DNA from 2 places in the Pseudomonas sp. TE6288 genome. Region 2 is predicted to be linked to the other one. Evidence: predicted binding sites of a transcription regulator. Region 2 holds the regulator's gene; the other holds the start of a gene.
The links. Region 2 encodes sigma-54, which starts transcription at its own class of promoters, with help from an activator protein. Its sites were predicted from a motif close to ANTGGCATNNANNTTGCTNT; they were not measured.

Region 1 (15,581 bases), on a different contig from region 2:
AGATTTTCGATCACAACTGTATCTCGATCAGAGGATTCGGTTGCCGCCAGTGTAGGCGGCCAATATGTACGGTTTACGGCTCAGCGGGCCCGATGGTCGGGAGGGCGATGGCGGATGCTGCCGCCATACAGCCCTGGCGTCTTATGTCGGACGATAAACACGCACATTGGCATGTCCCTCACTGAGCAGGTGGTGTGCGTGCAGACGGCTCATCACACCCTTGTCGCAATACAGCAAGTACTGGCGCGTGGGGTCCAGCTGCTTGAACTTGCTGTTGATGGCGTAGAACGGCATGGCCTGGACTTCGATGCCTTCCAGCACCAGAGGTTCGTCTTCCTGGGCGTCGGGGTGACGAATGTCGATGACGATCTGGCCTGGCAGTGCCTCGGCCACTTCCTCGATTTCGATGTCCTTGCCCAGCTCGTCGATCACATGGTCGATGGAGATGAACTTGGCGCGCTCCAGGGCGCGCTCCAGCACGGCCATGTCGAACTGCTTTTCTTCGTGCTCCATGCGGTGACGCTTGGCATGGGTAGTCGGGTTCACCGAGATCACGCCGCAATACTCGGGCATATGCTTGGCGAAGTCGGCGGTGCCGATCTCGGTGGCCTGGTCGATGATGTCCTGCTTGTGGCTGGCCAGCAGCGGGCGCAGCACCAGCTTGTCGGTGGCCGAGTCGATGATCGACAGGTTCGGCAAGGTCTGGCTCGACACCTGGGAGATCGCCTCGCCGGTGACCAGCGCGTCGATCTGCAGACGGTCGGCCATGTGCGCGGCGCCGCGCAGCATCATGCGCTTGAGGGTGACGCCCATGTAGCTGTTGTCGACCTTGTTGAGGATCTCGCCGACCACTTCCTCGAACGGCACGCTGATGAACAGTACACGCTGGCTGCTGCCGTACTTCTTCCACAGGTAGTGGGCCACTTCCATCACGCCCAGCTCGTGGGCACGGCCACCGAGGTTGAAGAAGCAGAAATGGGTCATCAGTCCGCGGCGCATCATCTGGTAGGCCGCGACGGTGGAGTCGAAGCCACCGGACATCAGCACCAGGGTCTGTTCCAGTGCGCCCAGCGGGTAGCCGCCAATGCCGTTGTGCTGATTGTGAATCACGTACAGGCGCTGGTCGCGGATCTCCATGCGCACCACGACTTCTGGGGTCTTCAGGTCGATGCCGGCGGCGCCGCACTGCTGGCGCAGCTGGCTGCCGACGTAGCGGTCGACGTCCATCGAGGTGAAATCGTGGTGGCCGCCGCGCTTGCAGCGTACCGAGAAGCGCTTGCCGGCCAGCAGGTGGCCAAAGTGGTGCTTGCACTTGGCGACGATGTCGTCGAAATCGCCCAGTGCATACTCCTCGACCTGCAGGAAGTGGGTGATACCCGGCGTGCAGGTGAGGCGCTCGATCATTTCGCGCTGGAGCTTTTCGTCCTCGACGCGGGTGACCACCTCGAGATTATCCCAGACACCATCAACCGCGAGCTCGGGATCAAGGTCCTTGAGCACGTTGCGGATGTTCTTGGCGAGCTGGCGGATGAAGCGCTTGCGCACCGGCCGGCTCTTGATGGTGATTTCTGGGAAGACTTTGACGATAAGTTTCATTGGTTTAACAGCGCGCCCAGGGCCTACCGAAAATGAGGGGCGCGAATTATAGCGGAAATTGCTCAGCTTTTGACCAACTTTTGTCCAGAAGGTTGGATTTATGTTGGCTGCCCCGCGATGTAGCCCTGCACGCACAGAGCGCACCATAACAGTGCAGCAAAGTTAAAAAACGCATCACATGAGTGCACAGCAGCCATCCAGATCATCAGCAAATGCCCAGCAACGCCTCCTTTTATCGCGTGCAGGCCATTTTCGGGCACTGGCATGCAATTTGCTCCCTTGTGAGGCAGGTAAGCTTGGCCGACTATCCGCGCCCAGCGACACCCTTATTTCCAGGGCAGCGGCCAACTGCGCCCTAGACCATCCGGAGGACAACATGTCGAAGTCGGTTCAACTCATCAAAGATCATGACGTCAAGTGGATTGATCTGCGTTTCACGGACACCAAGGGCATTCAGCATCACGTGACCATGCCGGCGCGCGATGGCCTGGACGAAGACTTCTTCGAAGTCGGCAAGATGTTCGACGGCTCCTCCATCGCTGGCTGGAAAGGCATCGAAGCCTCCGACATGATCCTGATGCCGGTTGACGAAACCGCCGTGCTGGACCCGTTCACCGAAGAACCGACCCTGATCATCACCTGCGACATCGTCGACCCGTCGAGCATGCAGGGCTACGATCGTGACCCGCGCGGCATCGCCAAGCGCGCCGAAGAGTACCTGAAGAGCACCGGCATCGGTGACACCGTGTTCGCAGGCCCAGAGCCTGAGTTCTTCATCTTCGACGAAGTGAAGTTCCACTCGGACATCTCCGGCTCGATGTTCAAGATCTTCTCCGAGCAAGGCTCATGGATGACCGGCGCTGACGTGGAAGGCGGCAACAAAGGCCACCGTCCGGGCGTGAAAGGCGGCTACTTCCCGGTTCCGCCGTTCGACCACGACCACGAAATCCGCACCGCCATGTGCAACGCCCTGGAAGAAATGGGCCAGACCGTCGAAGTTCACCACCACGAAGTGGCGACTGCCGGCCAGAACGAAATCGGCGTCAAGTTCAACACCCTGGTGAAGAAAGCTGACGAAGTACAGGCCCTGAAATACGTCGTGCACAACGTTGCCGACGCCTATGGCCGTACCGCCACCTTCATGCCCAAGCCTCTGTACGGCGACAACGGCTCGGGCATGCACGTGCACATGTCGATCTGGAAAGACGGCAAGAACACCTTCTCCGGCGAAGGCTATGCCGGCCTGTCCGATACCGCCCTGTACTTCATCGGCGGCATCATCAAGCACGGCAAGGCCCTGAACGGCTTCACCAACCCGTCGACCAACTCCTACAAGCGTCTGGTCCCAGGTTTCGAAGCCCCGGTAATGCTGGCCTACTCGGCGCGCAACCGTTCCGCCTCGATCCGTATTCCTTACGTCGGCAGCCCGAAAGCCCGCCGTATCGAAGCACGCTTCCCGGACCCGTCGGCCAACCCGTACCTGGCCTTCGCGGCCCTGCTGATGGCAGGCCTGGACGGTATCCAGAACAAGATCCACCCAGGCGATGCCGCCGACAAGAACCTGTACGACCTGCCGCCTGAAGAGGCCAAGGAAATCCCGCAAGTCTGTGGCAGCCTGAAGGAAGCCCTGGAAGAGCTGGACAAAGGCCGTGCGTTCCTGACCAAGGGCGGCGTGTTCTCCGACGACTTCATCGATGCCTTCATCGAGCTGAAGAGCGAAGAAGAGATCAAGGTCCGCACCTTCGTGCACCCGCTGGAGTACGAGCTGTACTACAGCTGCTGATCTGATCGGCGCCTCGCGTCGGTGACATCATTACGGCCTCCCTCGGGAGGCCGTTTCTTTTTCATACCCTCATCATCGGACAACACCTATTAGCCGCCGCAACGCCACAGGCGACACTCGAGGCTTCATTCCCAAGGAGATCGCCATGCGTGCCACCACCCTCGCCCTGACCTGCTGCATCGCCCTATCTGGTTGTGCCACCTCACCGAGCATCACGCCTACCCTGGATCAGTTGCTTGCCACCATCGATCGGCGCCTGGACCTGGCCGAAGCTGTCGCCCTGCACAAGTGGGATCACCAGCAACCCGTGCAGGCCAGCGCCCGCGAGCACCAGGTATTGGTCAGCGCACGCCAGGCCGCCGTCGCCCACCACTTGGATCCGGCACGCGTCGAGGCCTTTTTTGCCGACCAGATCGAAGCCAACAAGCTCCTGCAGTACCACCTGCTCGACACCTGGCATCGCGCCCGACAGGCGCCAGCCCTTCCACGCCGCGACCTGGCCAACGAAGTGCGCCCTGAACTGGACCTGCTGCAGGAACAGCTGCTGAGCGCCCTCGCCCGTTTTGACCAGACCCCGCCGAGCCAATGCGCCAACCACCTGGCCGACGCCCTGCAACAACGCACCCAGGACACAACGCGCCACCTCGCCCTGGTTCGTGCCAGCGCCCAGCTGTGCAAATTGCGCTGACCGCCCTATGCTCCATATTGGTGCATGACTTGGCGGTACGCCCCATCATGCAACCCAATTTGGGTCACAAGAATCGATAAACCAGGGCTTTATGGCTCGAATTCGCGCAGTTCCAGGTGTTTATCCGGAATTTCCGCTTCTTTTCGGAGCCTTGGTTTGGTTCTTGCATTTTCACTGCATCCAGCACTTTTCCGTGCGCGCCCCCGGGCCCGAGCCGTTGGGCGCCACTGTGCCAAAAGAGGTCAACGACACCTTATGACCATCAGCGATGCACAGCACCGTCTGCTTCTGGACAACCTGACCACGGCCACGCTCCTGCTCAATGCCGAACTGCGCCTGGAGTACATGAATCCAGCCGCGGAAATGCTCCTGGCTGTCAGTGGCCAGCGCAGCCATGGCCAGTTCATCAGCGAGCTGTTCACCGAATCGGCCGAGGCACTCAACTCGCTGCGCCAGGCGGTGGAGCAGGCGCACCCGTTCACCAAGCGCGAAGCCCAGCTGACCTCGCTGACCGGCCAGAGCATCACCGTCGACTACGCCGTCACGCCCATCCTGCATCAGGGCCAGACCCTGCTGCTGCTGGAGGTGCACCCGCGTGACCGCCTGCTGCGCATCACCAAGGAGGAGGCCCAGCTAAGCAAGCAGGAAACCACCAAGATGCTGGTGCGTGGCCTCGCCCACGAGATCAAGAACCCCCTCGGCGGCATTCGCGGCGCGGCGCAACTGCTGGCCCGCGAGCTGCCCGAGGACGGCCTGCGTGACTACACCAATGTGATCATCGAAGAGGCCGACCGCCTGCGTAACCTGGTCGACCGCATGCTTGGCTCGAACAAGCTGCCGTCGTTGTCCATGACCAATATCCACGAAGTGCTCGAGCGGGTATGCAGCCTGGTCGAGGCGGAGAGCCAGGGCGGCATCACCCTGGTGCGCGATTACGACCCGAGCCTGCCGGACGTGCTGATTGACCGCGAGCAGATGATCCAGGCCGTGCTCAACATCGTGCGCAACGCCATGCAGGCCATCGGCGCGCAGAACGAACTGCGCCTGGGCCGCATCACCCTGCGCAGTCGGGCCGTGCGCCAGTTCACCATCGGCCACGTCCGCCACCGCCTGGTGGCGCGGATCGAGATCATCGACAACGGCCCCGGCATCCCCGCGGAACTGCAGGACACCCTCTTCTACCCCATGGTCAGCGGCCGCCCGGACGGCACCGGGCTGGGCCTGGCCATCACCCAGAACATCATCAGCCAGCACCAGGGCCTGATCGAATGTGAAAGCCACGCCGGCCACACCACCTTCTCGATCTACCTGCCCCTGGAACAAGGAGCCACCGCCCCATGAGCCGAAGTGAAACCGTCTGGATCGTCGATGATGATCGCTCCATCCGCTGGGTCCTGGAAAAGGCCCTGCAGCAGGAAGGCATGACCACCCAGAGCTTCGACAGCGCCGACGGCGTGATGGGCCGCCTGGCCCGCCAGCAACCGGACGTGATCATCTCGGATATCCGCATGCCCGGCGCCAGCGGCCTCGACCTGCTCGCCCAGATCCGCGACCAGCACCCTGGGCTGCCGGTGATCATCATGACCGCCCATTCCGACCTGGACAGCGCCGTGGCGTCGTACCAGGGCGGCGCCTTCGAGTACCTGCCCAAGCCGTTCGATGTCGACGAAGCGGTGTCGCTGGTCAAGCGCGCCAACCAGCACGCCCAGGAGCAGCAGGCGCTGGAGGTGCCCCAGGCGCTGGCCCGCACCCCCGAGATCATCGGCGAGGCGCCGGCGATGCAAGAGGTGTTCCGCGCCATCGGCCGCCTCAGCCACTCCAACATCACTGTGCTGATCAATGGTGAGTCTGGCACCGGCAAAGAGCTGGTGGCCCATGCCCTGCACCGCCATAGCCCACGGGCGGCATCGCCGTTCATCGCCCTGAACATGGCGGCGATCCCCAAGGACCTGATGGAGTCCGAACTGTTCGGCCATGAAAAGGGCGCCTTTACCGGCGCTGCCAACCTGCGTCGTGGGCGTTTCGAGCAGGCCGACGGCGGCACGCTGTTCCTCGACGAGATCGGCGACATGCCCGCCGACACCCAGACCCGCCTGCTGCGCGTGCTGGCCGACGGCGAGTTCTACCGGGTCGGCGGCCATGTGCCGGTGAAGGTGGACGTGCGCATCATCGCCGCCACCCACCAGAACCTCGAGTCGCTGGTGCAGGCCGGCAAGTTCCGTGAAGACCTGTTCCACCGCCTCAACGTGATCCGCATCCATATCCCGCGCCTGGCGGACCGACGTGAGGACATCCCGGCCCTGGCCCGCCACTTCCTCGGCCGCGCCGCCCAGGAGCTGGCGGTGGAACCCAAGCTGCTCAAGCCCGAGACCGAGGAATTCATCCGCAACCTGCCCTGGCCGGGCAACGTGCGCCAGCTGGAGAACACCTGCCGCTGGATCACCGTGATGGCCTCCAGCCGCGAAGTGCTGATCGGCGACCTGCCGCCGGAACTGCTCAACCTGCCCCAGGACGCCGCGCCGGTGACCAACTGGGAACAGGCCCTGCGCCAGTGGGCCGACCAGGCCCTTGCCCGTGGCCAGTCGAGCCTGCTCGACAGCGCCGTGCCCAGTTTCGAGCGGATCATGATCGAGACGGCGCTCAAGCATACGGCCGGGCGTCGTCGTGATGCGGCGTTGTTGCTGGGGTGGGGGCGCAACACCTTGACGCGCAAGATCAAGGAGCTGGGGATGAAGGTGGATGGCTCCGATGAGGACGAGGGCGAAGACCACTGAGCATCGACCTGCTGCAAACCTGGGAGGGCCAAACATGGCCCTCTCGTAGGCAACACATGATTCAGACCAATTGGCGGCTCAACTGCCAATAGAGCGCAACAGACATGAAGCAGGAATAGATCGACTTACTTCATGTCCCTTAATTCACCAGCGGCCGTAAGAACGTCATTGTGTGCCTGCTGTATCACTACCTCGGACAGATCCGAGGCCGTGCCGGCGTTGATTGACTCCCTCACTTGCCCGAACAACGCAGGAATTTTCTGTTCCTGTTTCACGCTACTCAGCGTCAGATAGTGCAAGGGATCCTGCGCCTGCCTTGCCTCACGATACTGGGCAGCTTTCTTCGCTCCCCAGAGCGCAAAACCCGCCCATGCCGCCACACTGCCCACAACAGGGTTCACCGCCACACCCGCCAACTGAAGCGCATTAGTGGCAAACGAAAGCCCTCCCAAAGCGACCTGACCACTATCGACGGTGAGCCGTGTCAGGCTAGGGGCCACCTCATTCAGTACACGATGATCGGTAGAATGCGCCTTTTTCGCCTGCACCTCCCCCCTATTCAGGAGACTTTTGTGCAGATCCCTTGCTCCATCCTGGAAGACGAGGCCCGAGAAGACGGCATCCCTCACCAACCCCCACCACCGCCCACCAGGATCACTCCGATTGACTGGATCACCAGCACAATAGCCATATGCGTTGAGCCCCCCTCTGCCGAATGGGCTGTGGCGATCCGGTGACAGGAAGCGCAATGCGGTTGGCGAATAGCAGCGGTAGCCGTTGCCCAGCTGATAGGTGCCCATAGGTCTTTCGCAGAGCTGCCCGCAGAAGCCGAGAGTCGGGCCTTCTGCAAATGCAGCGGCACCGTATGGCGTATACGCCCTGGAGTAGGAACTCCCCCCGAAAGATGATCGCTGGTGATCGAGCATCGGCAAGTGCAGGCTCATGAACAATCCCTCCACAGGAGCATGATTCATGAGCAGAACGTTAACCAATGCTGGCAGTGGCCGAAACTGGCAAAACTATCAGGCCCCAGCTGCACCGTTGCTGTGCCGCATGCACCAGCACAAGGCAGATTAGCCTTCAAAACCCTCGAAAAATGGCCGGAACACCGCATTTCAGGGCCTGCAAGACCTGGCACGCTCCCTGCTTTGTATCCAGTACCTCCAGTTTTGGGGACCTCGGTACAGGCAGGCCGGGATATCCCCTCTTTTATTCATGCAGCCTCACCTGCACCCGCCAACGTCCCGCCTCCTGCGCTCCGGCCCATTCGCCGCGAAGGGGGCGCGCAGCGACCAGCGTCAACAGCAAGCCTTCCTCGCTCTTCTGCAAACGCCAGCCCACCGGCTTGCCCTGCAACATCAACTGGCCCCGCGCGGCCTTGCCCTCGGCCTGGAACACCACGGCCACGGTACCCTCGACAGTCTCGCCATGCAGTTGCGGCTCTTCGTTGAACCACAGGTCCAGCCCGCCCTGCACCACCTCGACCTGCTCCAGCACCCGCTCCTCGGGCGCGGTCAGCCGGCCGATCATCAGGCCCACGAGCATGCCGAAGATCGCCAGCGACAGCAGCACCCGCGGCCAGGCCTTCGAACGCGGGTCGGGTTCGGGGGTAGAATGCTCGTCATCTTCACGCTTGGAGCCGTGCATGTTTCACGTCATCCTTTTTCAACCAGAAATTCCGCCGAATACCGGCAACATCATCCGCCTGTGCGCCAACAGCGGCTGCGCCCTGCACCTGATCGAGCCCATCAGCTTCGAACTGGACGACAAACGCCTGCGCCGCGCGGGGCTGGATTACCACGAGTATGCCACGCTACAGCGCCACCAAAGCCTGGCCGAATGCCTGGAAAGCCTGAATCAGCCTCGGCTGTTCGCGTTCACCACCAAAGGCTCGCACCCGTTCCATGAGGTCGAGTACCAGCCCGGTGACGCCTTCCTGTTCGGCCCCGAAAGCCGTGGCCTGCCGGCCGAGGTGCTGGACAGCCTGCCTGCCGAACAACGCCTGCGCCTGCCGATGCGGCCGGGGTGCCGGAGCTTGAACCTGTCCAATACCGTGGCCGTAACGGTGTACGAGGCGTGGCGCCAGCAGGGGTTTGCCGGAAGCTGATGTGCTCGCCGCTCGGGCCCTATCCCCAGCAAGAGACATGAAAAAGGCGACCTCGAAGGTCGCCTTTTTCTTTACCGGCAGAAATTACTGCACGGTCGGCACTTCACCGGCTTCCTGCATGCGCTGCATCTCTTGCGCGTACAGGGCGTCGAAGTTGACCGGCGACAGCATCAGCGCCGGGAACGAGCCACGGGTCACCAGGCTGTCCAGGGTCTCGCGGGCGTACGGGAACAGGATGTTCGGGCAGAACGCGCCGAGGGTGTGGCTCATCGAGGACGCGTCCAGGTTGGCGATCAGGAAGATACCAGCCTGTTGCACTTCGGCGATGAACGCCACTTCGTCACCGTTCTTGACGGTCACCGACAGGGTCAGCACCACTTCGTGGAAGTCGCCTTCCAGGGCTTTCTGACGGGTGTTCAGGTCCAGCGATACGCTCGGCTCCCACTGCTGGCGGAAGATCTGCGGGCTTTTCGGAGCCTCGAACGACAGATCGCGCACGTAGATGCGCTGCAGGGAGAATTGTGGTGCGGTTTCTTCAGCACCAGCGCCGTTGTTCTGTTGGTCAGTCATGGCAGATCCTTTTCCTAATGTTCTTGAATGCAGTGCGAATCAGGCCGCCAGCAGCGCGTCGAGCTTGCCCGCGCGCTCCAGGGCATAGAGGTCATCGCATCCACCGACATGCGTGCTGCCGATCCAGATCTGCGGCACCGAGGTACGGCCGGCCTTCTGGCTCATTTCGGCGCGAACCTGGGGTTTGCCGTCGACCTTGATCTCCTCGAACGCCACGCCCTTGCTCTCGAGCAGGTACTTGGCGCGCATGCAGTAGGGGCAGTAGTCGCTGGAATAGACGATGACGGGCTTCATATCACTTCACCAGGGGCAGGTTATCGGCTTTCCAGCTGGAAACGCCACCGCTGAGCTTGGCGGCGGTGTAACCAGCCTTGAGCAGTTCGCGGCACAGGGTACCGGACTGCTGGCCCATCGCGTCGACGACGATCAGGGTCTTGTCTTTGTGCTTTTCCAGCTCGGTCATGCGGCCGGCCACTTTGTCCTGCGGCATGCTCAGCGCGCCGACGATATGCCCGGCCGAGTATTCCTTGGCAGTGCGGATATCGATCACCACGGCCTTGTCGGCGTTGACCAGGGCAGTCAGCTGGCCGTTGCTCAGGCTCTGGCCGCCACGGCGGACTTCATTGACCAGCAGCAGGACCAGCAGGACGACGAAAATGGCCACCAGGATGAAGTGATCTGTCGCGAATTGAATCAGGTGAGCAACCATCAGGGGTGTTCCAGGCGATTGAAAATGGCGGCCAGTATACACAGCCCCCCATGACCGCCAAAGCCCACCGGGCTGGCGGCAAACGCGCCTTCATGTTGCATGCCTGACCGCGCTGGTCGGGCAATGGGAGGAATATTCGCCGTCGCTGGCGGATTTGCCCTAAAATGCGTGTCTTTATCATCTTTGAACAACCGTGAGTTTGATTGATGACGAGTACGCCTAAACCTCTGGTCCTGATCATCCTGGATGGCTTCGGTCACAGCGAAAGCCCCGAATACAACGCCATCTTTGCTGCCAACACGCCGGTCTACGACCGCCTGCGCGCCACCCAGCCGCACGGTCTGATCTCCGGCTCCGGCATGGACGTGGGGCTGCCCGACGGGCAGATGGGCAACTCGGAAGTCGGTCACATGAACCTCGGCGCCGGCCGCGTGGTGTACCAGGACTTCACCCGGGTGACCAAGGCCATCCGTGACGGCGAGTTCTTCGAAAACCCGGTGCTCGTCGGTGCCGTGGAAAAAGCCGCCAGCGCCGGCAAGGCCGTGCATATCCTCGGCCTGCTCTCCGACGGCGGCGTACACAGCCACCAGGACCACCTGATCGCCATGGCCGAACTGGCCGCGCAGCGTGGTGCCGAGAAGATCTACCTGCATGCCTTCCTCGATGGCCGCGACACACCGCCGCGCAGCGCGCAGTCGTCCATCGAGCTGCTCGACGCCACCTTCGCCAAACTCGGCAAGGGCCGCATCGCCAGCCTGATCGGCCGCTACTACGCGATGGATCGCGACAACCGCTGGGACCGCGTCAGCGCCGCCTACAACCTGATCGTCGACAGCGCCGCCGAATACACCGCAGCGACCGCCGTGGCCGGCCTTGAAGCCGCCTATGCCCGCGACGAGAGCGACGAGTTCGTCAAGGCCACGCGCATTGGCGAGGCGGTCAAGGTCGAAGACGGCGACGCGGTGATCTTCATGAACTTCCGAGCCGACCGCGCCCGCGAGCTGTCCCGCGTGTTCGTCGAGCCCGATTTCAACGAATTCCCGCGCGCGCGCCTGCCCAAGCTGGCGGCCTACATCGGCCTGACCCAGTACTCGGCGAAGATCCCGGCCCCCGCGGCTTTCGCCCCGGCCAGCCTGCACAACGTGCTCGGCGAGTACCTGGCGAAGAACGGCAAGACCCAGCTGCGCATCGCCGAAACCGAGAAGTACGCCCACGTCACGTTCTTCTTCTCGGGCGGGCGCGAAGAGCCGTTCGAAGGCGAAGAGCGCATCCTGATCCCGTCGCCGAAGGTCGCCACCTACGACCTGCAGCCGGAAATGAGCGCCCCTGAGGTCACCGACCGTATCGTCGAGGCCATCGAGCAGCAACGTTATGACGTGATCGTGGTCAACTACGCCAACGGCGACATGGTCGGCCACACCGGTGTGTTCGATGCCGCGGTCAAGGCCGTGGAGGCGCTGGACGGCTGCGTCGGCCGCATCGTCGAGGCGCTGGACAAGGTCGGCGGCGAAGCCCTGATCACCGCCGACCACGGCAACGTCGAGCAGATGGAAGACGAATGCACAGGCCAGGCGCACACCGCCCACACCACCGAGCCGGTGCCGTTCATCTACGTCGGCAAGCGCCACGTGAAAGTCCGTGACGGCGGTGTGCTGGCGGACGTGGCGCCGACCATGCTCGAGCTGCTGGGGCTGGAAAAACCGGCGGAGATGACCGGTACCTCGATCCTGATCGACGCTTGATCGGTGTACTGGGGCCGCTTTGTGGCCCTTTCGCTGGCAAGCCAGCTCCCACACGTTTGAGTCAGGCACTTACTCCTGTGGGAGCCGGCTTGCCGGCGAAAAGGGCTGCACAGCAGCCCCAATACACATGAATTCCAGACCAACGCCCCGCCGCACACGCCGCTGGGCGTTTTTTTTGCACGCCTGCGCGGGCATACTAGGCCAGTCTCCATCCCTGGTACGCCCAACCCCATGCTCCGCGCCCTGTTCCTACTCGCCCTGTCATGTCTGCTTGCCCCGGCCTTCGCTGCCGATGAGCGCGCGCAGACCCAACAACAGCTGGACGCCACCCGCCAGGACATCGCCGAGCTGAAAAAGATGCTGGGCAAGCTCCAGGAGGAAAAGTCCGGCGTGCAGAAAGACCTCAAGGCCACCGAGACCGATATCGGCAACCTCGAAAAACAGGTGGAGGCACTGCAGCAAGAACTAAAAAAGACCGAGGGCGAGCTGGAGCGCCTTGACCACGAGAAAAAAAAACTCCAGAGCGCCCGCGTTGAACAACAACGCCTGATTGCCATCCAGGCCCGTTCCGCGTACCAGAACAATGGTCGCGAGGAATACCTCAAGCTGCTGCTGAACCAGCAGAATCCCGAGAAATTCGCCCGTACCCTCACCTATTACGACTATCTCAGCAAAGCGCGCATGGACCAGTTGCGCACCTTCAACGAGACCTTGCGCCAGTTGGCCAACGTCGAGCAGGACATCGCCGGCCACCAGCAACAGTTGCTGGCACAACGTGCCGAGCTCGACACTCAGCGCCAGGCCCTCGTCGCCGAACGCGACAAGCGCCAGCAGGTGCTGGCCAAGCTCAGCAGCGACATGAAGGAGCGCGACCAGAAACTGCAGAGCCGCGAGCAGGACCAGGCCGACCTGGGCAAGGTGCTCAAGACCATCGAGGAAACCCTCGCCCGCCAGGCGCGCGAGGCCGAGGAGGCCCGCCAGCGCGCCCTGCTGGCCAAGCAGGAAGAAGAGCAGCGCCGGAAGGCGCAGGCCTTGGCCGCCGAGGCCCGCAGCCGGGAACCCGAGGAAATCCCGAAGAAGGCCCGGACAACCCTTGGCCCGGTGGTGTCCAGCGACACAGCCAGCTACGGCGGCGCATTTTCTTCCGCTCGGGGAAAACTTCCATGGCCGGTCAACGGTCGATTGCTGGCACGCTTCGGTGATACCCGCGGCGGTGACGCGCGGGCCAAGTGGGACGGGGTAATAATAAGCGCCAGTGCCGGGACCCAGGTGCGCGCCGTGCACGGCGGGCGGGTGGTGTTCGCCGACTGGTTGCGCGGTGCTGGACTTCTGGTCATTCTCGACCATGGCAATGGCTACCTGAGCTTGTACGGCCACAACCAGAGCCTGCTCAAGAACGCCGGCGACATCGTCAAGGCCGGCGAAGCCATCTCCACTGTCGGCGACAGTGGCGGCCAGGACAGCGCCGGCCTGTACTTCGCGATTCGCCAGCAGGGCCAGCCCACCGACCCCGCGCAATGGTGCCGAGGCTAGATAATGCTACTTTTACGGCGCCGCCCACGAAACGGCGGCGCCGATGCTCCCAGCAGGAGCACCAACAGGATCAGGAGTTCGTTCGACATGCTGCACTCGCCTCGCCTCACCCAGCTGGCCCTGACCATCGCCCTGGTCATCGGCGCGCCCTTGGCCATTGCCGCCGAACCGGCCAAGCCAGTGGCCAGGCAGGCCGCGGTGCCGGCCACCGAGGTGACCGCCAAGGCGCCGCTGCCGCTGGAGGAGCTGCGCACCTTCGCAGAGGTCATGGACCGCATCAAGGCGGCCTATGTCGAACCGGTCGACGACAAGACCCTGCTGGAAAACGCCATCAAAGGCATGCTCAGCAACCTCGACCCGCACTCGGCCTACCTTGGCCCCGAAGACTTCCAGGAGCTGCAGGAAAGCACCAGCGGCGAGTTCGGCGGCCTGGGGATAGAGGTCGGCATGGAGGACGGCTTCGTCAAGGTGGTCTCCCCCATCGACGACACTCCGGCCTCCCGCGCCGGCATCGAGGCCGGTGACCTGATCGTCAAGATCAATGGCGCGCCAACCCGCGGTCAGACCATGACCGAGGCCGTGGACAAGATGCGCGGCAAGATTGGCGAGAAAATCACCCTCACACTGGTGCGCGACGGCGGCACGCCGTTCGACGTGACGCTGGCCCGCGCGGTGATCCAGGTCAAGAGCGTCAAGAGCCAGCTGCTGGAGAACGACTACGGCTACATCCGCATCACCCAGTTCCAGGTCAAGACTGGCGACGAGGTGGGCAAGGCCCTGGCCAAGCTGCGCAAGGACAACGGCAAGAAGCTGCGCGGCGTGGTTCTCGACCTGCGCAACAACCCCGGCGGCGTGCTGCAGTCGGCGGTGGAAGTGGCCGACCACTTCCTCACCAAAGGCCTGATCGTCTACACCAAGGGCCGCATCGCCAACTCCGAGCTGCGCTACTCCGCCGACCCGGCCGATGCCAGCGAAGGCGTGCCACTGGTGGTGTTGATCAACGGCGGCAGCGCCTCGGCCTCGGAGATCGTCGCCGGCGCCCTGCAGGACCAGAAGCGTGCCGTGCTGATGGGCACCGACAGCTTCGGCAAGGGCTCGGTACAGACCGTGCTGCCATTGGCCAACGACCGTGCGCTGAAGCTCACCACCGCGCTGTACTTCACCCCCAATGGCCGGTCGATCCAGGCCCAGGGCATCGTCCCGGACATCGAAGTGCGCCCGGCCAAGCTCACCGCCGAAGCCGACAACGACAACTTCAAGGAAGCCGACCTGCAAGGCCACCTGGGCAACGGCAACGGCGGCGCCGACCGACCGACCGGCAGCGCCAAGCGCAAGGATCGCCCGCAGGACAACGACTTCCAGCTCAGCCAGGCACTCAGCCTGCTCAAAGGTCTGAACATCACCAAGGGTGACTGAAGCCCCCCATGCGTTATCTGCTGTCCCTGCTGTTCTGCCTGCTGGCAGTCGTCGCGCACGCGGCGCCCGCCGGCAAGGCCTACATGAGCATCATCATCGACGACCTCGGCCAAAGCAGCGAGCGCGACAGCCGCACGCTCGCCCTGCCCGGCCCTGTGACCATGGCGATCATGCCCGACACCCCGCATGCCACCGACTTCGCCCGCCAGGCCCACAAGGCCGGACGCACGGTGATCCTGCACATGCCCATGGACCCGGCTGCCGGGCCTTACGCCTGGCACCCGGGCATCGCCATCGAAGAGCTGGCCCGGCGCCTGGATGCCGCCCTGGCCAAAGTGCCCTACGCCGCCGGCATCAACAACCACATGGGTAGCCGCATGACCGCCCAGCGCGAGCCCATGACCTGGTTGATGGGTGAGCTGCAACGCCGCCATCTGTTCTTCGTCGACAGCCGCACCAGTGCGGCGACGGTGGCGGCGGCAGAGGCGCAGGCTACCGGCCTGGCCCATGTCTCCCGGGATGTGTTCCTTGATGACGTGCGCACCGTCGAGGCAATCAACACGCAGCTGCAGCAAGGTATTGCCCTGGCCCGCCGACAGGGCTCGGCGGTACTGATCGGCCATCCCTACCCGCAGACCCTGGAGGTACTGCAAAGGGAAATAC
Region 2 (15,581 bases):
GCAGGTTATCGCGGACCTCCTTGCGATCAAGCATGCTGGCGATCTGGCGCAGCAGTTCTAGGTGCGCGTCGGTGGCGGCTTCCGGGACCAGCAGGACAAACAGCAGGTCGACCGGGGCGCCATCGATGGCATCGTAATCAATGGGGGCGTCCAGATGCAGCAGGGCGCTGACAGGCGCGCTGCAACCTGCCAGGCGGCAATGGGGTATGGCGATACCATTGCCAAAACCGGTGGAGCCCAGTTTTTCGCGAGCCCACAGGCTGTCGAAGACGTCTTGCATCTCCAGCTCGGGTACTTGCTCGGCGATCAGGTTGGCGACCTTTTCCAGGGCGCGCTTCTTACTGCCGCCCGGCACGTTCACGAGGGAACGGCCGGGGGTCAGGATGGTTTCAAGTCGGATCATGGATGAGGGGGATCAGCGGGCGGCTGCGCCTTGCAGCAGGCTTTGCTGTTTTTCCTTGTGTTTTTTCAGTTGGCGGTCGAGCTTGTCGGCCAGGGCGTCGATCGCTGCATACATGTCTTGGTGTTCGGCGTTTGCAACCACCTCACCGCCGGGAATCTGGAGCGTGGCTTCGATCTTCTGCTGAAGCTTCTCGACTTTCATGATCACCGTCACGTTGGTGATCTTGTCGAAATGACCCTCCACCCGGGCGAGCTTCTCGAGCACGTAATCGCGCAGTGGTTGGGTGACTTCTACATGCTGTCCACTGATGTTGACTTGCATACAGCTTCTCCTTTGTTGCCCGTGCATAAAGAGGCAGGTGTTGCACCTGCCACTGAAACGCTGTGGCACATCCGGGGGCTACATCAGCCGCTTGCGCTCGCTCGAAGGGGCAATCCCCAACGACTCGCGATACTTGGCGACGGTGCGACGGGCTACCTGGATGCCTTGTGCCTCCAGTAAACCAGCGATCTTGCTGTCACTCAATGGCTTTTTCTGATTTTCCGCAGCCACCAGTTTCTTGATGATCGCGCGGATTGCCGTGGACGAGCATTCGCCGCCCTCGGCGGTGCTCACGTGGCTCGAGAAAAAGTATTTCAGTTCGTAGATGCCGCGCGGGGTGTGCATGTATTTCTGCGTGGTCACCCGGGAAATCGTCGATTCGTGCATGCCCACCGCCTCGGCGATGTCATGCAGGACCAGCGGCTTCATGGCCTCGTCGCCATGGTCGAGGAAGCCACGCTGGTGCTCGACAATCTGCGTCGCCACTTTCATCAGCGTCTCGTTGCGGCTCTGCAGGCTCTTGATGAACCACCGCGCTTCCTGCAGCTGATTGCGCATGAAGGTGTTGTCGGCGCTGGTGTCGGCGCGCCGGACGAAGCCGGCGTACTGCGGATTGACGCGCAGCTTCGGCACTGCCTCCTGGTTGAGCTCGACCAGCCAGCGCTCGCTGTCCTTGCGCACGATGACGTCGGGCACGACGTATTCGGGTTCACTGGACTCGATCTGCGAGCCCGGGCGCGGGTTGAGGCTCTGTACCAGTTCGATGATCTGGCGCAGTTCGTCTTCCTTGAGCTTCATCCGGCGCATCAGCTGGCTGTAGTCGCGGCTGCCGAGGAGGTCGATGAAGTCGGTGACCAGGCGCTGTGCCTCGCTCATCCAGGGTGTCGAGGCCGGCAGCTGGCGCAGTTGCAGCAGCAGGCATTCGCCGAGGGTGCGGGCGCCAATGCCGGCCGGCTCGAACTGCTGGATGCGGTGCAGCACCGCCTCGACCTCGTCCAGCTCGATGTCCAGCTCCGGGTCGAAACCGGCGCAGATTTCTTCGAGGGTGTCTTCCAGGTAGCCCTGGGCGTTGATGCTGTCGATCAGGGTGACGGCGATCAGCCGGTCGGTGTCGGACATCGGCGCCAGGTTGAGCTGCCACAGCAGGTGGCTTTGCAGGCTCTCGCCCACCGACGTACGGGTGGTGAAGTCCCATTCGTCGTCATCGTTGCTCGGCAGGCTGCTGGCGCTGGTCTGGTAGATGTCTTCCCAGGCAGTGTCGACCGGCAATTCGTTGGGGATCCGCTCGGCCCATTCGCCGTCCTCCAGGTTTTCCGTGATACTGCTGGAGGTTTCCTGGAAACTGTTGTCCTGGGCTTCGGCGGTCGGCTTGTTCTCGGCGTTGTCCGCCATGGGGTCGCTGTTGTCGAAGTCCTCGCCGTCTTCCTGACGTTCGAGCATCGGGTTGGACTCCAGCGCTTCCTGGATTTCCTGCTGGAGGTCCAGGGTGGAGAGCTGAAGCAGGCGGATGGCCTGTTGCAACTGAGGTGTCATCGTCAGTTGCTGGCCCATTTTTAGGACGAGCGATGGTTTCATGGCTGGGGCTTAATACCTTGTTGCCGGCGCGCATGCGCCATCCACTACACGTAGGGCGCTTGGGCGCCGACTTTAAGCAAGTTATATGCCTGAAATTGCAGCGTTTGCCTAGAGCACTGTAACAACTTAAGCCCCGATCAGGCGCATTCGCCAGTGCTCCGGGCAGGCCTGTGGTCAGAGTCGGAACTCGTGCCCCAGGTAAACTTCCTTGACCAACTGGTTGGCCAGGATGGTCTCGGCATCGCCTTCGGCGATCAGTTGGCCATCGTTGACGATGTAGGCCGTCTCGCAGATGTCCAGGGTCTCGCGAACGTTGTGGTCGGTGATCAGTACGCCGATGCCTTTGTTCTTGAGGTGGTGGATGATCTGCTTGATGTCGCCGACGGAAATCGGGTCGACACCGGCGAACGGTTCGTCCAGCAGGATGAACTTGGGTGCGGTGGCCAGGGCGCGGGCGATCTCGACCCGGCGACGTTCGCCACCGGACAGGCTCATGCCCAGATTGTCGCGGATATGGCTGATGTGGAACTCCTGCAGCAGGCTTTCCAGTTCCTTGCGGCGGCCTTCGCGATCGAGGTCCTTGCGGGTCTCGAGGATGGCCATGATGTTGTCGGCCACCGACAGTTTACGGAAGATCGACGCTTCCTGCGGCAGGTAGCCGATACCGGCCTGGGCGCGCCCGTGCATCGGCTGGTGGCTGACATCGAGGCTGTCGATCAGCACACGGCCCTGGTCGGCCTGGACCAGGCCGACGATCATGTAGAAACAGGTGGTCTTGCCGGCGCCGTTGGGGCCGAGCAGGCCGACGATCTGGCCGCTGTCGATGGACAGGCTGACGTCGCGCACGACTTGCCTGCCCTTGTAGCTCTTGGCCAGGTGCTGGGCTTTGAGGGTTGCCATTTACTCGGCCTTTTTCTTCGGTTGAATGACCATGTCGATACGCTGACGCGGTGCAGTCACGTTGCCACCGCGCCCGGCGGTAGCCACCTGGGTCTTGGTGTTGTAGACGATCTTCTCGCCTTCGGTGGTGTTGCCTTCGTTCTCGACCTTGGCGCGGTCGGTGAGGATCACCACGTCTTTCTGCGCCTGGTACTGGATGGTCACGGCCCAGCCTTTCATCTTGTCGGGCTTGGCGGCACTCTGCTGCTGCTCGAAGTAGGCCAGGTTGCCCACCGAGGTGACCACATCGATATCGCCGTTGGCGGCGCGGGTCATGGTCACGGTGTTGCCTTTGATCATCATCGAGCCCTGGGTGATGATCACGTCGCCCGTGTAGGTGGCGACGCCCTGCTTGTCGTCCAGGTGGGCGTTGTCCGCCTGGATGCGGATCGGCTGGTCACGGTCGTTCGGCAGGGCGAAGGCGCTCGCGCTTCCCAGTGCTACGCCCAGGCTGAGCAGAAGGGGGATGGTTTTAACGAGCCTCATACTGTCCTCTTACGTTAGAGAGCAGGTCCATCCTGCCTTCTTTCAAATACGCTTTCATTCCTTTGCCCGTAGTCGTGCCACCGGCGCCGTCGATTCTAACGGCTTGCTCGGTCTGCGCATATTGCTTCTGCGGGAACACGGTCATGCGTGTGCTGGTGATGATGGTTTCGCGTTGCTTCTCGTCGGTGCGCGCCACGCGCACCTCGTCGATCAACTCCACCTCGGTGCCGTCCGGGTTGACCTCGGCGCGTTTGCTCTGCACATGCCAGGGGTATTCGGTACCACGGTACATGTGCAGGTCGGGCGTGGTCACCAGGGTAACCTCGCTGGCCTTGAGGTGCTCGACCTTGGCGGCGGTCATTTCGTACTGCAGCTTGCCGTCGGGCAGGAACTGCAGGCTGTGGGCGTTGATCGCGTAGTAGTCGATGGCGCTCTGGTCGACCTGGGCCTGGGGCTGTTCGAGGAAGCTTTCCGGGCTGATGTTCCAGTAGCCTACCGCAACCAGCACGGCAGCGATCCCGCCTAGCAGCGCGACATTTCTGATCTTCTTGCTGAGCATGGGCAGCCTTACAGGTAATGGGCGTTGGCAGCGTCCAGGGTGCCCTGGGCCTGCATGATCAGTTCACAGAACTCGCGGGCGGCGCCTTCGCCGCCGCGGGCCTGGGTAACGCCGTGGGCGTGCTGGCGAACGAAGGCCGCGGCATTCTGCACCGCCATGCCCAGGCCGACGCGGCGGATCACCGGCAGGTCGGGCAGGTCGTCGCCGAGGTAGGCGACCTGTTCATAGCTTAGATTGAGTTCGGCGAGCAGGCCGTCCAGCACCACCAGTTTGTCCTCGCGCCCCTGGAACAGGTGCGGGATGCCGAGATTTTTCGCCCGGCGCTCGACCACGGGGGTCTTGCGACCGCTGATGATCGCGGTGGTCACGCCCGAGGCCATGAGCATCTTGATGCCGTGGCCGTCGAGGGTGTTGAACGTCTTGAACTCGCTGCCGTCTTCGAGGAAGTACAGGCGGCCATCGGTGAGCACGCCGTCGACGTCGAACACCGCCAGCTTGATGGCCTTGGCGCGTTGCATCAGGTCCTGAGTCATTTACATCACTCCGGCGCGCAGCAGGTCGTGCATGTTCAGGGCGCCGGTCGGGCGGTCGTCCTGATCGACAACCACCAGCGCGCTGATCTTGTGGTCTTCCATGATCTTCAGTGCCTCGGCGGCGAGCATCTCGGCGCGGGCGGTCTTGCCGTGCACGGTCATGACTTCGTCGATGAGCGTCTTGTGCACGTCGATGTTGCGGTCCAGGCTGCGGCGCAGGTCACCGTCGGTGAAGACGCCGGCCAGCTTGCCGTCGTTACCCAGCACCACGGTCATGCCCAAACCTTTGCGAGACATTTCAAGCAGCGCGTCCTTGAGCAGGGTGCCGCTCTTTACCACGGGCAGCTCTTCGCCGGCATGCATGACGTTCTCGACCTTCAGCAGCAGGCGACGGCCCAGCGCGCCGCCTGGGTGGGAGAAGGCAAAGTCTTCGGCGGTGAAGCCGCGAGCCTCCAGCAGGGCGATGGCCAGGGCGTCGCCCAGCGCCAGCGCCGCAGTGGTGGAGGAGGTCGGCGCAAGGTTGAGCGGGCAGGCTTCCTGGGCGACGCTGGCGTCAAGGTTGACCTCGGCGGCCTGGGCCAGGGGCGAGTCCGGTTTGCCGGTGAGGCTGATCATCTGGATGCCCAGGCGCTTGATCAAGGGCAGCAGGGTGATGATCTCGGCGGTGCTGCCGGAGTTGGACAGGGCAAGAATGACATCGTCACGGGTGATCATGCCCATATCGCCATGGCTGGCCTCGGCCGGGTGCACGAAGAACGCCGGGGTGCCGGTGCTGGCCAGGGTAGCGGCGATCTTGTTGCCGATGTGCCCCGACTTGCCCATGCCTACCACCACGACCCGCCCCTTGCTGGCCAGGATCAGTTCGCAGGCCTTGATGAAGTCCCCGTCGATGCGGGCCAGCAGGGCCTCCACGGCCTCGAGTTCGAGGCGCAGGGTGCGCTGGGCGGATTGGATCAGCTCGCTGGATTGGGTCATGTCGGAACGCAATGCCTGATGAAAAGGCGGCGATTATAGCCGCAATGTGTGAAAGGCTCATCCTTCGAATGTCATATGGATGCCGCGCCTGCCTGTCTGTGCCCTGAACGAGTGGGGTGACGGCCTTGGGGCGGGCCTATCAGCGGTGCTATAGTTCGCCGCTATTCGGCCCGCCGGGGACCTGTGTGCCTTCAAGATGAAGGCAGGCGTCCACTATGACGAGGCTGCACTAGCAAGGAGTCTAGATGAGTGTGGATAGCGCCTACGCGGTCGAGTTGAAGGGCGTCACCTTCAAGCGCGGTTCGCGCAGCATTTTCAGCAACGTGGACATACGCATTCCCCGCGGCAAGGTCACCGGCATCATGGGGCCTTCAGGGTGCGGCAAGACCACCTTGCTGCGCCTGATGGGCGCGCAGTTGCGCCCGGCCGGCGGCGAAGTCTGGGTCAATGGGCAGAACCTGCCCGCGCTGTCGCGGGGCGACCTGTTCGATGCGCGCAAGCAGATGGGCGTGCTGTTCCAGAGCGGTGCGCTGTTCACCGACCTGGATGTGTTCGAGAACGTGGCCTTCCCGCTGCGGGTGCATACGCAGCTGTCGGACGAGATGATCCGCGACATCGTGCTGATGAAGCTGCAGGCCGTGGGTCTGCGCGGCGCCATCGACCTGATGCCCGACGAACTGTCTGGCGGCATGAAGCGCCGTGTGGCACTGGCCCGTGCGATCGCCCTGGACCCGCAGATCCTCATGTACGACGAGCCGTTCGTCGGCCAGGACCCGATCGCCATGGGCGTGCTGGTGCGCCTGATCCGCCTGCTCAACGATGCCCTGGGTATCACCAGCATCGTGGTGTCCCATGACCTTGCGGAAACCGCGAGCATTGCCGACTACATCTATGTGGTCGGCGATGGCCAGGTGCTGGGGCAGGGCACGCCGGACGAACTGATGGGCTCGGACAACCCGCGCATCCGCCAGTTCATGAAAGGCGACCCTGATGGCCCGGTACCCTTCCACTTCCCTGCGCCTGACTACCGCGCCGATTTGCTGGGGACGCGTTGATGCGCAGAAAATCCTTACTCGAACGTATCCGTCTGTTCGGCCGTTCGGCCATCGATGTGCTGGCCGTACTGGGACGCTCGTGCCTGTTCCTCGGCCATTCGCTGGGCGGGCGCAGTGGTATCGGCGGCGGTTTCCAGCTGCTGGTCAAGCAACTGTATTCGGTGGGCGTGCTGTCGCTGGCGATCATCGTCGTGTCCGGCGTGTTCATCGGCATGGTCCTGGCGCTGCAGGGCTACAGCATTCTCAACAAGTATGGCTCGGAACAGGCGGTCGGGCAGATGGTCGCCCTGACCCTGCTGCGCGAGCTCGGGCCGGTGGTCACCGCTTTGCTGTTCGCTGGCCGCGCGGGTTCTGCGCTGACCGCCGAAATCGGCAACATGAAATCCACCGAGCAACTGTCGAGCCTGGAAATGATCGGCGTCGACCCGCTCAAGTACATCGTGGCGCCACGCCTGTGGGCCGGCTTCATTTCGCTGCCGCTGCTGGCGCTGATCTTCAGCGTGGTGGGCATCTGGGGCGGCTCGTGGGTCGCCGTGGACTGGCTGGGCGTCTACGAAGGCTCGTTCTGGGGCAACATGCAGAACAGTGTCTCTTTCAGCGACGACGTGCTCAACGGGCTGATCAAGAGCCTGGTGTTCGCCTTCGTCGTTACCTGGATCGCCGTATTCCAGGGGTACGACTGTGAGCCCACTTCAGAAGGGATCAGCCGTGCCACCACCAAGACCGTGGTCTATGCCTCGTTGGCAGTCCTGGGTCTGGACTTTATTCTGACCGCCTTGATGTTTGGAGATTTCTGATGCAAAACCGCACCCTGGAAATCGGTGTCGGCCTGTTCCTCCTGGCCGGGATCCTGGCGCTGCTGCTGCTGGCCCTGCGTGTCAGCGGGCTGTCGGCCAGCCCGAGCAGCGACACATATAAAGTTTATGCGTACTTCGACAATATCGCCGGTTTGACGGTCAGAGCTAAAGTGACCATGGCCGGTGTGACCATCGGCAAGGTCACGGCCATCGATCTGGACCGCGACTCGTATACCGGTCGGGTGACGCTGCAGCTGGACAAGCATGTCGACAACCTGCCGACCGACTCCACTGCCTCGATCCTGACCGCCGGCCTGCTGGGCGAGAAGTACATCGGCATCAGCGTGGGCGGCGAGGACGTGGTTCTCAAGGATGGCAGCACCATCCACGACACGCAGTCGGCGCTGGTGCTGGAAGATCTGATCGGCAAGTTCCTGCTCAACTCGGTGGGCAAGGAACCGAAAGAAGCTCAACCGGCTAATTAAGGAGTTTCCATGATTTCGATCCTGCGACGTGGCCTGCTGGTCCTGCTGGCGATCTTTCCCCTGCTGGCCCTGGCGGCGCCGGGGCAGTCTGCCCGTGATGTGATCCAGGGCACCACCACCCAGTTGCTCAGCGACCTGAAGAGCAACAAGGAGCAGTACAAGGCCGACCCCAATGCGTTCTACAACGCGCTCAACGCCAACCTTGGCCCGGTGGTCGATGCCGACGGCATCTCCAGGAGCATCATGACGGTCAAGTATTCGCGCAAGGCCTCGCCCGAGCAGATGCAGCGCTTCCAGGAGAACTTCAAGCGCAGCCTGATGCAGTTCTATGGCAACGCCTTGCTGGAGTACAACAACCAGGGCATCACCGTCGACCCGGCCAAGGCCGAGGGTGACGATCGCACCAGCGTCGGCATGAAGATCACCGGCACCAACGGCGCGGTCTATCCGGTGCAGTACACCATGGTCAAGCTGGACGGCGAGTGGAAGGTGCGTAACGTCATCGTCAACGGCATCAACATCGGCAAGCTGTTCCGCGACCAGTTCCAGGATGCCATGCAGCGTAACGGCAACAACCTGGACAAGACCATCGACGGTTGGGCCGGTGAAGTGGCCAAGGCCAAGGAAACAGCCGACAGCTCGCCGGATAAGGAAGTCAAATGAGCGACGCCGCCGTGAGCATGGCCGCGCCGGGCGTTCTCGCCCTGGCCGGCGTGCTGGATTACCGCAGCGGCCCGGCCCTGCGCAAACAGGGCAAGGCGTTGATCGCCGCCAGTGGCGAGGCGCGCCTGGTGTTCGATTGCACTGCGGTGGTCAAATCGAGCAGCGTTGGCCTGTCGTTGCTGCTGGGGTTCATGCGCGATGCCCAGGCAGCCGGAAAAACCTGGGAGTTGCGCGGTATCCCCGAGAACATGCAGGAAATTGCCGGGGTCTATGACCTCGATGAGGTATTGGCGGGCTGATGCCCTGCCGTTCGGGAAAGGCCCCTCGGTCAGTGCGCCCCTTCATGGGCTTCGCAGGCGAGGGGCTTTTTTGTATGATGGCCGACCCGCGCGCGTTGGGCGCCGATCGAGGTTGAGCATGCAGGCCGTAGAAGTTAAAAGCTTTCTGGAAGAGAAATTGCCGGGAACCCAGGTCGAAGTTGAAGGCGAAGGCTGCAACTTCCAGTTGAACGTGATCAGCGACGAGCTGGCCGGCCAAAGCCCGGTCAAGCGTCAGCAGGCGATCTATGCTCACCTCAATCCGTGGATCGCCAACGGCAGCATTCACGCGGTAACCATGAAATTCTTCAGCAGCGCAGCCTGGGCTGAGCGCACCTGAGCCTACTTGGCGGCGAGATACGTATGGACAAACTGATTATCACTGGTGGCGCGCGTCTCGATGGCGAGATCCGCATTTCCGGCGCAAAGAACTCCGCCCTGCCGATCCTTTCGGCCACCCTGCTGTGCGATGGCCCGGTCACGGTCGGCAACCTGCCGCACCTGCACGACATCACCACCATGATCGAGCTGTTCGGCCGCATGGGCATCGAGCCTGTGATCGACGAAAAGCTCTCGGTGGAGATCGACCCGCGCACCATCAAGACCCTGGTCGCTCCCTACGAGCTGGTCAAGACCATGCGCGCCTCGATCCTGGTGCTCGGCCCCATGGTAGCCCGCTTCGGTGAAGCCGAAGTGGCCCTGCCGGGTGGCTGCGCCATCGGTTCGCGTCCGGTCGACCTGCACATCCGCGGCCTCGAGGCCATGGGCGCGAAGATCGACGTCGAGGGTGGCTACATCAAGGCCAAGGCCCCCGAAGGCGGCCTGCGTGGCGCGCACTTCTTCTTCGACACTGTCAGCGTCACCGGCACCGAGAACATCATGATGGCCGCTGCCCTGGCCAAGGGCCGCAGCGTGCTGCAGAACGCCGCCCGTGAGCCGGAGGTGGTCGACCTGGCCAACTTCCTGATCGCCATGGGTGCGAAGATCCAGGGCGCCGGTACCGACACCATCACCATCGATGGCGTCGAGCGCCTGCACTCGGCCAACTACCGCGTCATGCCCGACCGTATCGAGACCGGCACCTACCTGGTCGCCGCTGCCGTTACCGGTGGCCGCGTCAAGGTCAAGGATACCGACCCGACCATCCTCGAAGCCGTCCTCGAGAAGCTCAAGGAAGCCGGCGCCGACATCACCACTGGAGAAGACTGGATCGAGCTGGACATGCACGGCAAGCGTCCGAAGGCCGTTAACCTGCGTACCGCTCCTTACCCGGCGTTCCCGACCGACATGCAGGCGCAGTTCATTTCGCTCAACGCCATCGCCGAAGGCACTGGCGCGGTAATCGAGACCATCTTCGAGAACCGCTTCATGCACGTGTATGAGATGCACCGCATGGGTGCGCAGATCCAGGTCGAGGGCAACACCGCCATCGTCACTGGCGTCAAGGCGCTCAAAGGTGCGCCGGTGATGGCCACCGACCTGCGCGCTTCCGCCAGCCTGGTGCTGTCGGCGCTGGTCGCCGAAGGCGACACCCTGATCGATCGCATCTACCACATCGACCGTGGCTACGAGTGCATCGAGGAGAAACTGCAGATGCTGGGCGCGAAGATCCGTCGCGTACCGGGCTAGCAGTCATCGTGGCGCAGGGACGCGCCAGCCGAATCGTATGCGGTCGGGCTGCTGAGCCCGGCCGGCAGTAGACGCTTAAGGACCGACGTTCCAATGTTGACCATCGCGCTATCCAAAGGCCGTATTCTCGACGATACCCTGCCACTGCTGGCCGAGGCCGGTATCGTGCCGACCGAGAATCCGGACAAGAGCCGCAAGCTGATCATCCCCACCACGCAGGATGATGTGCGCCTGCTCATCGTGCGTGCCACCGATGTGCCGACCTATGTCGAGCATGGCGCCGCCGACCTCGGTGTGGCCGGCAAGGACGTGCTGATGGAATACGGTGGCCAGGGCCTGTACGAACCCCTGGACCTGCAGATCGCCCAGTGCAAGCTGATGACCGCTGGCGTAACCGGCGCACCAGAGCCCAAAGGCCGCCTGCGCGTGGCTACCAAGTTCGTCAATGTAGCCAAGCGCTACTATGCCGAACAGGGCCGCCAGGTCGACATCATCAAGCTGTACGGCTCCATGGAACTGGCGCCGCTGATCAACCTTGCCGACAAGATCATCGACGTGGTCGACACCGGCAATACCCTGCGCGCCAACGGCCTCGAGCCCCAGGACCTGATCGCCACGATCAGCTCTCGCCTGGTGGTCAACAAGGCCTCCATGAAGATGCAGCACGCCCGTATCCAGAGCCTGATCGACACCCTGCGCAACGCCGTCGAATCGCGACACCGCGGCTGACCTCTGCGCGCGACCTCCGCTGTCGCGCCCGTCTATCCGCGTCATAGCCTTTTTTCTCAGGTGCCCGCGCGGATGGAGTGGTAGCTTTAGGGCGCCTGAACATCCGCTAATAACGAGGCCCTCGCCATGACCGTGTCCACTGCAATTGCCCGTCTCAACGCCGCTGACCAGGATTTCGCCCGACATCTGGATCATCTGCTGAGCTGGGAAAGTGTGTCCGATGACGCGGTCAACCAGCGCGTGCTCGACATCATCAAGGCCGTGCGTGAGCGCGGTGACCAGGCGCTGGTGGAGTTCACCCAGCGTTTCGATGGTGTTGATGCCAAGACGATCGACGACTTGATCCTCGATCGCGAGCGCCTGGAGCTGGCGCTGACGCGCATTACCCCGGTACAGCGCGAGGCCCTGGAAAAGGCCGCCAGCCGCGTGCGTATCTACCATGAGCGGCAGAAGCAGGACTCGTGGCAGTACACCGAGGCTGACGGCACGGTCCTCGGCCAGAAGGTCACGCCGCTGGACCGCGCTGGGCTGTATGTGCCTGGTGGCAAGGCATCGTACCCGTCGTCGGTGTTGATGAATGCCATTCCGGCCAAGGTCGCGGGCGTCGGCGAGGTGGTGATGGTAGTGCCGACCCCCCGTGGCGAGGTCAACGAACTGGTCCTCGCCGCAGCCTGTATCGCCGGGGTCGACCGGGTGTTCACCGTCGGTGGTGCCCAGGCCGTGGCAGCCCTGGCCTACGGTACCGAGAGCGTGCCGCAGGTGGACAAGATCGTCGGCCCGGGCAACATCTACGTGGCCACTGCCAAGCGCCATGTGTTCGGCCAGGTTGGTATCGACATGATCGCCGGCCCTTCGGAGATTCTGGTGGTCTGCGACGGCCAGACCGATCCGGACTGGATCGCCATGGACCTGTTCTCCCAGGCCGAACACGACGAGGATGCCCAGGCGATTCTGGTCAGCCCGGACGCCGCTTTCCTCGATCGCGTCGCTGCCAGCATCGATAAACTGCTTCCGACCATGGAGCGTGCCGAGATCATCGAGAAGTCGATCAATGGCCGTGGCGCGCTGATCCAGGTGCGTGACATGCAGCAGGCCATCGAGGTGGCCAACCGCATTGCCCCCGAGCACCTGGAGCTGTCGGTGGCCGATCCGCAGGCCTGGTTGCCGCATATCCGCCATGCCGGCGCGATCTTCATGGGCCGTCACACCAGCGAGGCGCTGGGCGACTACTGTGCCGGCCCCAACCACGTGCTGCCGACTTCCGGCACTGCGCGCTTCTCTTCGCCGCTGGGCGTGTATGACTTCCAGAAGCGTTCGTCGATCATCTTCTGCTCCGAGCAGGGCGCATCCGAACTGGGTCACACCGCTTCGGTGCTGGCCCGTGGCGAGTCGCTGACCGCCCATGCCCGTAGCGCCGAATACCGCATCCTCAACGAGAAGGGGAACTGAGCATGAGTCGTTTCTGGAGTCCCTTCGTCAAGGACCTGGTGCCTTACGTGCCGGGCGAGCAGCCCAAGCTGGCGCGTCTGGTCAAGCTGAACACCAATGAGAACCCCTATGGCCCGTCGCCCAAGGCGCTGGAGGCCATGCGCGGCGAGCTCAACGACAACCTGCGGCTGTATCCGGACCCGAACGGTGACCGGCTCAAGCAGGCGGTGGCCGAGTACTACGGCGTGACGCCGGCCCAGGTGTTCGTCGGCAACGGTTCGGACGAGGTGCTGGCGCACATCTTCCATGGCCTGTTCCAGCACGACCGTGGGCCGCTGCTGTTCCCGGACGTCAGCTACAGCTTCTACCCGGTCTATTGCGGCTTGTACGGTATCGCGTTCGAGCAGGTGGCGCTGGATGAGCAGTTCCAGATCCGTGTTTCGGACTACATCAAGCCTAATGCCGGGGTCATCTTCCCCAACCCCAATGCGCCGACCGGCTGCCTGTTGCCGCTTGAGGCGGTCGAGCAACTGCTGCAGGCCAACTGTGATTCGGTGGTGGTGGTCGATGAGGCCTACATCGATTTCGGTGGCGAAACGGCCATCAGCCTGGTTGATCGCTATGACAACCTGCTGGTGACCCAGACCTTGTCCAAGTCGCGTTCGCTGGCGGGGCTCAGGGTTGGCCTGGCGGTGGGGCATCCTGACCTGATCGAGGCCTTGGAGCGGATCAAGAACAGCTTCAACTCCTATCCGTTGGATCGCATGGCTATTGTCGGGGCGGCGGCGGCGTTCGACGACCGTGAGTATTTCGATGAGACCTGCCGCAAGGTTATCGATAGCCGGGACTTGCTGGTTTCTGAGTTGGTGGCGCGTGGGTTCGAAGTGCTGCCTTCGGCGGCGAACTTTATCTTTGCCCGGCATCCCGGGCAGGATGCTGCCGGGATCGCGGCGCGGCTTCGTGAGCAGGGGGTGATTGTTCGGCACTTCAAGCAGGAGCGGATTGCGCAGTTCCTGCGGATTACGATTGGGACGCCGGAGATGAACCAGGCTTTGCTTGATGCTTTGAATTGATTTCAGGGGTTTGACAGGGGGGCGGATTGGGGGTGGTTGTTCTGACTTCTGATTCGCCCCTTGTTGTTTGGTGGTTTTGGAAGTTGTATGCGCATTCATTTGTGATGTCGACGCTTATTCACCTTTCCGCCCTTACGGCGGCTTACTTTGGTCGTAACTCGCCGTCCGCGGCCAAAGTAAGCAAAGCCGTGGCGCTCCATTCATCCGGCCCTCCGCTTCGCTCCGGGTTCCCTCACTCCGGTCTTGCTCCCGGGAGGACCGCGCTGAACGCCCCATCCTGGGGCGCAGCGCTTGACGGGCATCCATGCCCGTCACCTCCCTCCGCAAGACCTCCGTTCGGCCTCCTGAAGTCGCGAAGTTACGGGCGGCGCCTGGACTGGCGCAGCTGTCGCTAGTTGGAGCGCAATTAATCTCTCGATTGTTTCGCGGGCTTGCCCCGCGATAGGCCGGAACAGCCAATATATAACTTACTTTGAAACAGTAAGCTTCGCACTTCCTGTTCTTGCTCTTGCTCTTGCTCTTGCTTCTAAGCGCGCGACAGTTCAGGCGCTGCCAATTGCGACTTCAGGAGGCCGAGCGGAGTTCTTGCGTAGTGGGGCGACGGGCATGGATGGCCGTCGAGCGCTGCGCCCCAGGATGGGGCGTACAGCGCGGTACCCACGGGAGCAAGAACGGAGCGAGGGAACCCCGGAGCGAAGCGTAGGGGCCGTATGAACGGAGCCGAACGGTTTTGCCGACTTTTGCCAAGACAAAAGTCGGCCGCCGTAAGGGCGGAAAGGTGACTAAATGTCGATATCGTCTACGAATACGCATAAAAAACAAAAAACAATCACCCTCAAGCCCCAGCAGCACCCCGCCCCCCTTTATGCGCCAAAACACTATAAATGCACGGCAAAACAAACAACGTAAACAAAGTCCCCACCGACATCCCGGTAGCAATCACCATCCCGATATCAAACCGGCTGACCGCCCCGGCCCCGGTTGCCAAAATCAAGGGCACCATGCCGAACACCATGGCCGCCGTGGTCATCAGCACCGGCCGCAAGCGAATCGCGGCGGCTTCTTCGATCGCCTCGCGTACCCCAAGCCCCCGCTCGTCCCGTAGCTGGTTGGCAAACTCGACAATGAGAATCCCATGCTTGGTAATCAACCCGATCAGTGTCACCAACCCTACCTGGGTATAGATGTTCATGCTCGAGACCCCAAGGAACAGCGGCAAGAGCGCCCCGCAGATGGACAACGGCACGGTCACCAGAATCACCAGCGGATCGCGGAAGCTCTCGAACTGCGCCGCCAGCACCAGGAAGATGATCGCCAGCGCCAGGCCGAAGGTCACCCACAACGCGCTGCCCTCCTGGACGAACTGCCGCGCTGTCCCGGCATAGTCCAGTGAAAAACCTTCCGGCGCCTCCTCGCGGGCGATGGCGCGCACGGTATCCAGTGCTTCACCCATGCTCACCAGCGGAACGCCCTGGATGATCGCCGAGTTCAGCTGCTGGAACTGGTTGAGCTGTCGCGGTCGGGCGCGGTCGCTCAGGGTGATCAAGGTCGATAATGGCAACAGCTGGCCTTGCTCGTTCTTCACGTAATAGCTGTTCAGCCAGCCGGGGTTGG

Region 1: the regulator sigma-54 is predicted to act here: its motif matches at 1,855-1,874, upstream of glnA (type I glutamate--ammonia ligase).

The regions. Positions count from the first base shown of each region.
Region 1 is NZ_JBSSEW010000013.1:26,255-41,835, forward strand. Features, by position in the region: gene typA (translational GTPase TypA) at 1-14, opposite strand, end outside; gene thiI (tRNA uracil 4-sulfurtransferase ThiI) at 142-1,596, opposite strand; gene glnA (type I glutamate--ammonia ligase) at 1,973-3,379, shown strand; gene aroQ (gamma subclass chorismate mutase AroQ) at 3,525-4,067, shown strand; gene glnL (nitrogen regulation protein NR(II)) at 4,323-5,408, shown strand; gene ntrC (nitrogen regulation protein NR(I)) at 5,405-6,841, shown strand; gene ACVWY1_RS14970 (RHS repeat-associated core domain-containing protein) at 6,967-7,785, opposite strand; gene ACVWY1_RS14975 (hypothetical protein) at 8,051-8,488, opposite strand; gene trmL (tRNA (uridine(34)/cytosine(34)/5-carboxymethylaminomethyluridine(34)-2'-O)-methyltransferase TrmL) at 8,487-8,948, shown strand; gene secB (protein-export chaperone SecB) at 9,033-9,518, opposite strand; gene grxC (glutaredoxin 3) at 9,558-9,812, opposite strand; gene ACVWY1_RS14995 (rhodanese-like domain-containing protein) at 9,814-10,227, opposite strand; gene gpmI (2,3-bisphosphoglycerate-independent phosphoglycerate mutase) at 10,434-11,969, shown strand; gene ACVWY1_RS15005 (murein hydrolase activator EnvC family protein) at 12,201-13,502, shown strand; gene ACVWY1_RS15010 (S41 family peptidase) at 13,590-14,918, shown strand; gene ACVWY1_RS15015 (divergent polysaccharide deacetylase family protein) at 14,927-15,581, shown strand, end outside.
Region 2 is NZ_JBSSEW010000005.1:5,299-20,879, forward strand. Features, by position in the region: gene ptsN (PTS IIA-like nitrogen regulatory protein PtsN) at 1-403, opposite strand, end outside; gene hpf (ribosome hibernation-promoting factor, HPF/YfiA family) at 416-724, opposite strand; gene ACVWY1_RS06290 (RNA polymerase factor sigma-54) at 803-2,299, opposite strand; gene lptB (LPS export ABC transporter ATP-binding protein) at 2,474-3,199, opposite strand; gene lptA (lipopolysaccharide transport periplasmic protein LptA) at 3,200-3,724, opposite strand; gene lptC (LPS export ABC transporter periplasmic protein LptC) at 3,711-4,283, opposite strand; gene ACVWY1_RS06310 (KdsC family phosphatase) at 4,292-4,816, opposite strand; gene ACVWY1_RS06315 (KpsF/GutQ family sugar-phosphate isomerase) at 4,817-5,791, opposite strand; gene ACVWY1_RS06320 (ATP-binding cassette domain-containing protein) at 6,037-6,846, shown strand; gene mlaE (lipid asymmetry maintenance ABC transporter permease subunit MlaE) at 6,846-7,643, shown strand; gene mlaD (outer membrane lipid asymmetry maintenance protein MlaD) at 7,643-8,128, shown strand; gene ACVWY1_RS06335 (MlaC/ttg2D family ABC transporter substrate-binding protein) at 8,138-8,791, shown strand; gene ACVWY1_RS06340 (STAS domain-containing protein) at 8,788-9,090, shown strand; gene ACVWY1_RS06345 (BolA family protein) at 9,209-9,448, shown strand; gene murA (UDP-N-acetylglucosamine 1-carboxyvinyltransferase) at 9,472-10,737, shown strand; gene hisG (ATP phosphoribosyltransferase) at 10,831-11,466, shown strand; gene hisD (histidinol dehydrogenase) at 11,593-12,915, shown strand; gene hisC (histidinol-phosphate transaminase) at 12,918-13,967, shown strand; gene ACVWY1_RS06370 (multidrug efflux RND transporter permease subunit) at 14,803-15,581, opposite strand, start outside.